DNA from 2 places in the Streptomyces sp. DSM 116793 genome. Region 1 is predicted to be linked to the other one. Evidence: riboswitches for the same ligand, from Rfam matches in the RefSeq annotation. Region 1 holds a riboswitch; the other holds the start of a gene.

Evidence for each region. Region 1 has a riboswitch for glycine ahead of gcvP (aminomethyl-transferring glycine dehydrogenase). Riboswitches for the same ligand answer to the same signal wherever they lie in the genome.
Region 2: another riboswitch for glycine. It lies ahead of gcvT (glycine cleavage system aminomethyltransferase GcvT); the one in region 1 lies ahead of gcvP (aminomethyl-transferring glycine dehydrogenase).

The regions. Positions count from the first base shown of each region.
Region 1 is NZ_CM170494.1:554,518-558,167, reverse strand. Features, by position in the region: gene ACSMXW_RS02440 (DNA polymerase IV) at 1-1,018, shown strand, start outside; gene ACSMXW_RS02435 (PRC-barrel domain-containing protein) at 1,351-1,722, opposite strand; glycine riboswitch at 1,836-1,932, shown strand; gene gcvP (aminomethyl-transferring glycine dehydrogenase) at 2,106-3,650, shown strand, end outside.
Region 2 is NZ_CM170494.1:6,834,926-6,838,575, reverse strand. Features, by position in the region: gene ACSMXW_RS26910 (enhanced serine sensitivity protein SseB C-terminal domain-containing protein) at 1-37, opposite strand, end outside; gene ACSMXW_RS26905 (AAA family ATPase) at 747-1,457, opposite strand; glycine riboswitch at 2,001-2,094, shown strand; gene gcvT (glycine cleavage system aminomethyltransferase GcvT) at 2,260-3,453, shown strand; gene gcvH (glycine cleavage system protein GcvH) at 3,617-3,650, shown strand, end outside.

The DNA.
Region 1 (3,650 bases):
GGTCCTCATAGAACCGGGCACCGAGCGCGAACTGCTCGCCCCCATGCCCGTCCGCACCCTGCCGGGCGTCGGCCCCGCCACCGGCGACCACCTGCGCCGCGCCGGCATCACCACGGTCGGGGAGATCGCGGAAGCGGGCGAGGACGAGCTGGTCAGGCTGGTCGGCAAGGCGCACGGCAGCGCGCTGTACGCCATGGCGCTGGCCCGGGACGAGCGCCCCGTGGTGGCGGAGCGCGACACGAAGTCCGTCTCCGTGGAGGACACCTACGACGTCGACATCCACGACCGGGTACGGGTGCGCACCGAGGTGCAGCGGCTCGCCGACCGCTGTGTGCAGCGGCTGCGCGCCGCGGGCCGCTCCGGCCGCACCGTCGTGCTGAAGGTGCGGCGCTACGACTTCTCCACGCTGACGAGATCGGAGACCCTGCGCGGCCCCACGGACGACCGGGGCGTGGTGCGGGAGGCCGCCGCCCGCCTGCTGGAGGCCGTGGACACCACCGGGGGAGTGCGGCTGCTGGGCGTCGGTGTCAGCGGGCTCGCGGACTTCACGCAGGAGGACCTGTTCGCGCAGGCCGCGGAGGTGCGGACCGCAGAGCCCGAGCCCGTGGCCGAGCAGGAGCAGGAGGAAACGCCCGTTCCGGCCGGGCGGCGCTGGCCGGCGGGCCACGATGTGCACCATGCCGCATACGGGCCGGGCTGGATCCAGGGCAGCGGCCTCGGCAGGGTGACCGTCCGGTTCGAGACCCCAGGATCCCCGCCCGGCCGCGTCCGCACCTTCCGCACCGACGACCCGGACCTCACCCTCTCCGACCCCCTGCCCCTGGTACCGGAGGCGATCACGGGCACACCACCGGGGCACATGGGCACACCACCGGGGCAGGGACAGGAGGACGGCCCCGGCCTGGAGGAGGGCGGCTCCGGACCGGCGAACGACGGCACCGGGCCCGTGAGCCGGGACCCCGACCCCGAACGAAGACCGAGCGCCGAAGCTCCGGACGGCGGTGCCGCACCGCCGTGAACACCGTGTGCGTGGCCGCCGGCCGGGGCGCGGCGAACCGCGCGACCGGCCACCACAGCACCGTCAGGTCGCCACCGTCGCAAGGGGGCGTTTCCGTCGTCTTCGGGCCACCGGCCCGGTAGGGGGCAGGTCGCGCGGTTTCCCGCGCCCCGCTTGCGGGGCGTCGGCGCGCGCCCGAGTCCGGGGCGCGGGCCGCCAGCACCCCGGTGCCGCATTGCCGTGCACACCGTGAGGTGTTTCCGTGGCCCCGTGCCGGCGCTCGGCCTCGGAGGGCCCCCGCCGTGCGCCGCCCGGGTGTGGGCCGCGGGGTGCGGCCCACATGTGCTCACTCCTCACCCCTCGTCCTGCCCCGCCAACCGCCCGAAGTCACGGTCCTCGGGAGGCGGCGGTGCCGCCGTGTCGAGGCCGTAGTGGTGGTACAGCTGCAACTCCTGGGCGGGCGAGAGATGGCGGCCCACGCCGAAGTCCGGCGCGTCCTTGATCAGTGCCCGGTCGAACGGCACACGGAGCGTGCCCTCCTCCAGGCGGCTCGGCTCCAGGGGTACGAAGGCGTCCCGGCTGAAGAAGCCGGTCCGTATGGCGGCCCACTCGGGGACGCCGGTCGCGTCGTCGAGGTACACCTCGTCGACCGTGCCGATCTTCGTGCCGTTGCGGTCGAACGCCTTGCGGCCGATCAGGTGGCGCGGATCGATGTCGCTCTGCACGATCCCTCCAGTGGTTTCCACATCATCCGTAGGCACTACGAAAAAGCACATTCCGGACGTCGGCCACTCGAACGTTCTGCCGCGGCCCCCGCTGGTAGGCTGGCCGTGGCTGCTGAACCCGTGCGGGAGAGCTCCCCGGCTCAGGCCGTGGGGCGCCGAAGGAGCAAATCCTCCCCGGAAACTCTCAGGCCCACGTACCGCACGGACGAGGTCACTCTGGAAAGCAGAGCGGGAGCCCAGGCCTCCGTTCTCACCGACGGTGAAAGCCGGGCGCCGATGGCGCACCGGTGAAGCTCTCAGGTCGAGATGACAGAGGGGGAGGCCGATTCGGGCACCCGCCGTGGTGTCCCTCGCAGGTCGTAGCAGACCAGGAGGCCTCCGCCATGTCCCTCAACCGTACCCCGCTCGCCCGGCTCGAAGAGGGCATCCCCTTCGCCCGGCGCCATATCGGACCCGACGCAGAGGCGCTGGCCAAGATGCTCGCGCAGGTCGGTTACGGCTCCCTGGACGAGCTGACGGACGCCGCCGTCCCCGACGTGATCAAGGACACCGAGGGCCTCCAGTTGCCCGCCGCCCGCACCGAGGCCGAGGTCCTGGACGAACTGCACGCCCTCGCCCAGCGCAATGACGTGCTCGACTCCATGATCGGACTCGGCTACTACGGCACGTTCACGCCCCCGGTGATCCTCCGCAACGTCCTGGAGAACCCGGCCTGGTACACCGCGTACACGCCCTACCAGCCGGAGATCTCGCAGGGCCGCCTCGAGGCGCTGCTCAACTTCCAGACGGTGGTGTCCGACCTGACCGGCCTGCGTACGGCCGGCGCCTCCCTGCTCGACGAGGGCACCGCCGCCGCCGAGGCGATGGCGCTGTCCAGGCGGGTCGGCAAGGTCAAGGACGGTGTCTTCGTGGTGGACGCCGACGCCCTCCCGCAGACCATCGGCGTGATCCGGACCCGCGCGGAACCCGCGGGGGTCGAGGTCGTCGTCGCCGACCTCGCCGCCGGAATCCCCGCGGAGGCGGCCGAGCGCGGCGTGGTCGGCGTGCTGGTGCAGTACCCGGGCGCCTCGGGTGCCGTGCGCGACATCCGCCCCGTCGTCGAGCAGGCCCACGAGCTGGGCGCCATCGTCACCGTCGCCGCCGACCTGCTCGCCCTCACCCTGCTGCGCTCGCCCGGTGAGCTGGGCGCGGACATCGCGGTCGGCACCACACAGCGCTTCGGTGTGCCCATGGGCTTCGGCGGGCCGCACGCCGGCTACCTCGCCGTGCGCGAGGAGTACGCCCGCAACCTCCCCGGCCGGCTGGTGGGTGTCTCCGTCGACGCCGACGGCCACCAGGCCTACCGCTTGGCGCTGCAGACCCGCGAGCAGCACATCCGCCGCGAGAAGGCCACCAGCAACATCTGCACCGCGCAGGTCCTGCTCGCCGTGATGGCGGCGATGTACGCCGTCCACCACGGCCCCGACGGCCTGCGCGCCATCGCCCGGCGCACCCACCGGTACGCCACGCTGCTCGCCGAGGGCCTGCGGCGCGGCGGCGTCGAGGTGGTGCACGACGTCTTCTTCGACACCATCACCGCACGGGTGCCGGGCCGGGCCGCCGCCGTGGTGCGGGCGGCCCGGCAGGACGGTGTGAACCTCCGCCTCACCGACGCCGACCACGTCGGCATCGCCTGCGACGAGACCACCACCCGTGCCCACCTCGGCACGGTGTGGACCGCCTTCGGTGTGACCGCCGACATCGACGCACTGGACGCGGCGCTCACCGCCGCGGACGGCACCGACGGCGACGCGCTCCCCGAGGCGCTGCTGCGCACTGACACGTACCTGACCCACCCGGTCTTCCACCAGTACCGCTCCGAGACCGCCATGCTGCGGTACCTGCGCAGGCTCGCCGACCGCGACTACGCCCTCGACCGGGGCATGATC
Region 2 (3,650 bases), 6.3 Mb from region 1:
TGTGGGGGTGGGTCATGGCCTGTGGCGGTATGTCCATGCTTCTCAATCCTTGCGTCCTGCTTGTGCGCCGGCACCTTTGCCGTGTGCGCAGCCGCTCCCTGCTGCGGCTGGCACCCTAACCCGACGTCAGCCCTCCGGACCGCCTGCGGCGCCCCGCCCTCGTGGCGGGTGGCTCCGTGGTGTGCGGACCTTGCGGCGATCGTGGGTTGCTCGCGTCCACGCGGCAGAGCGCGTATGGACGCGGCCGCGCGCCCTTTCGAAGCGCCTTCGGCCCCCCTCGGTGGGGTGGTACCGGTTGTCTGGGGACCACCAGTCGGTGGTGGGTCGCTCGCGCAGTTCCCCGCGCCCCTTCCCATGCGCCTCCGGCGCCCCCTCAGCGGGGTGGCATCGGTTGTCTGAGGACCACCAGTTAGTCGTGGGTCGCTCGCGCAGTTCCCCGCGCCCCTTTCCGGCGCCTTCGGCGCCCCCAGGGCCCAGTGCCCGGGGCGTGGGAGGTGTCCCCAGGACCAGCCGTGCGACCTGTCGGGGCGCAGCCCCGTCTTGAAGGGGCGCGGGGAACTGCGCGGGCAACCACCCACTGGGCTGGTGGTCCTCAGACAACCGGCACCACCCCATCGAGGGGCGCCGAATGGGCGCAGGGCGCGTCCATGCGGGCTCCGCCGGGTGGGGCGCGAGCGACCGGCGGCCGCGCCGAGGTCCGGAGAACAACCGGCGCACCCCACCGGGGGTGACCCCGGAGGGTCGGCTCACCACCGTGCGGGCACCGCACCGAAGCCGATCGCGCACAGGTCGTCGGCCGCAGCCCGATCCAGGAGAACCGCCGACGCACAGCCCCGCGGCACCCGCCCGGCCGTCAGCCCCCGCACCAGCCTCCCCACCGCCCTGCGATGCCGCAGGAAGGCGTACCGGGAGACCCTGCGGCCCCGCGCCCCCTGCCCGGCCAGGGCCGCACCCGGCGCCACATCGAGCAGCACCAGGTGCAGAGCCGCGGCACGCCGCACCGCCGCACGCGCGAGCCACCACCGCACCCACGCCTGCGTCCCGCAGTCGTGCACGACGACCCCCGCGCCACTGCGCAGCGCGCGGCGCAGCCGCGCATAGTGCGAGACCCGGACCAGAGGCCGGTAGACCGCATACGGCACCCACCGCGGCAGGCGCCGCGCCCACCACTCGCGGGCGTCCTGGGAGTCGATCCGGGGCCCCGGCACCGCCCGCCGCATCAGCGTGGACTTGCCGCTCCCCGGCAGCCCGGAGACCACGACGAGGTCGCCCGCGGCGAACGACAACCGCCGGGGACCGTGGCCGGCACACCCCCGCAGATCCCGCACGACGCCCGGGAAGGGCGCGCCACCCGGAGCGCCACCCGAGGCGGGTGCGGCGCCTGGGGCCGGTGCGGTATCCGGGGCGGACGCGGTGCCCGGCCCGGGGACGGCGCCCGGGGCACCCTGGGCGGGCAGCGCACGGGGCACCTGGAGCAGCGCGCGCCGGGCGCCCCCTCCATCCCCGGCGTGCGCGCCGCGTGCCGTGATCGGACCGTCCACCGTGATCGGCCTCCCCCAAGCTGTCCCGGCCCTCTGTGTCTGTCCGGGCCGGCTGGTACGTGGTCTGCCCGTCGTCAAGTGCAAAGAAACGGTAATGCGACACATGGCGGCACCCCGTCCACAAGCGCGCTCCGCGCGTGTCGCACGGCCCCCACCGATCACACGCGGGCCCTCGCACCCCGAAGGAGGGCCGACCGGCCGCCGTCGCACCGGCCCGAGCCGCACCGCGGCTGCTCACCGAAGCGCCGACGTCGCACCGCGGCCCGTGAACCCGGTTCACCCCACTCGGAGCACGCACTCCCCAGCGCGCCGCGCGATTCGCCTCGCGCCCCCTGACGGGGCACCGGCCACGCCTGCCGGGCGCACCGGCCAAGCCTGCCGGGCTTACCGGCCACGCCTGGGGGCGTGGAGGAGCGCGCGCCGTGCGATGATGTGCGCGCCAACTGCATACCGGCCGCTTGAATCCGCGCGGGAGAGCCTCCGGCCATCGGCCGGGGCGCCGAAGGAGCAAGTCCTCCCTTGAATCTCTCAGGCCCCGTACCGCGCGGGTGAGGCAATTCTGGAAAGCGGGCCGCCCGACCGGCGGCCCCACCCAAGGTGCAAGCCAGGACGCCCGGACGTCTCCTGCGGGACGGGGCTCTCGGCGAACCTCTCAGGTTCCGATGACAGAGGGGGAGGACCGATCTCGTCCGCCCTGTTCTGCCCCCGGGAGCCAGCCATGCCCCATGACGCCCCCCAGTCCCGCCGCACCGCTCTCGACGCGGTGCACCGCTCGCTCGGCGCCACCATGACCGACTTCGCCGGGTGGGACATGCCGCTGCGGTACGGCAGCGAGCGCGACGAGCACCAGGCCGTGCGGACCACCGCCGGTCTCTTCGACCTCTCCCACATGGGCGAGATCACCGTCACCGGGCCGGGCGCCGCCGCCCTGCTCGACCACGCCCTGGTCGGCAACATCGGCGCCCTGAAGCCGGGCCGCGCGCGGTACACGATGATCTGCCGTGCGGACGGCGGCATCCTGGACGACCTGATCGTCTACCACCTCGCCGCCGGCCGGCCGGGCACGGCGCCGCAGCCCGCCACGGGACAGGCGGCCCCCGAGCCCCGGGAGTCCCCCGCGTACCTGGTCGTGGCGAACGCCGCCAACGCCGGAACCGTCCTCGCCGCGCTCACCGAGCGGGCCGCCGGCTTCGACGCGGTGGTGCGCGACGACCGCGACGCCTACGCCCTGCTCGCCGTCCAGGGCCCCGCCTCCCCGGGCATCCTCGCCCCGCTCACCGACGTCCCGCTCGCGGACCTGAAGTACTACACGGGCGCCCCCGGCACCGTCGCCGGCGTCCCCGCGCTGATCGCCCGTACGGGGTACACCGGCGAGGACGGCTTCGAGCTGTTCGTGGCGCCCGGGGACGCCGAGCGCCTCTGGGCGGCGCTCACCGAGGCGGGCACGGGCGCGGGCCTGGTGCCGTGCGGCCTGTCGTGCCGGGACACGCTGCGCCTGGAGGCGGGCATGCCGCTGTACGGGCACGAGCTGAGCACCGCGCTGACGCCCTTCGACGCGGGCCTCGGCCGGGTGGTGAAGTTCGACAAGCCGGGTGACTTCGTGGGGCGCGCCGCGCTCCAGGAGGCGGCCCGGCGCGCCGAGAGCGCCCCGCCCCGCAAGCTCGTCGGGCTGGTCGCCGAGGGCCGCCGGGTGCCGCGCGCGGGCTACGCCGTGGTGGCCGCCGCGGACGGTACGGTGATCGGCGAGGTCACCTCGGGCGCCCCGTCGCCGACGCTGGGCAGGCCGATCGCGATGGCCTACGTCGACGCGGAGCACGCGGCGTCGGGCACGCCGGGCGTGGCGGTCGACATCCGCGGCAGCCATGAGCCGTACGAGGTGGTGGCCCTGCCGTTCTACCAGCGGAAGAAGTGATCCGCGGGCAGCCGGCGGCGCGCTCCCGACCCCGTGCGCTCCCTCGGCCCGCCCCGCGCCCTGTCTCCGCCCGGCGCGACCGTGACCGGGCCCACGCGCCCCGTCTTGCATCGCGAGACGGTCCGTTCATCAGCACTCCCCCGCGTACAGGAGAATTCACCCCATGAGCAACCCCGAGCAGCTTCGCTACAGCAAGG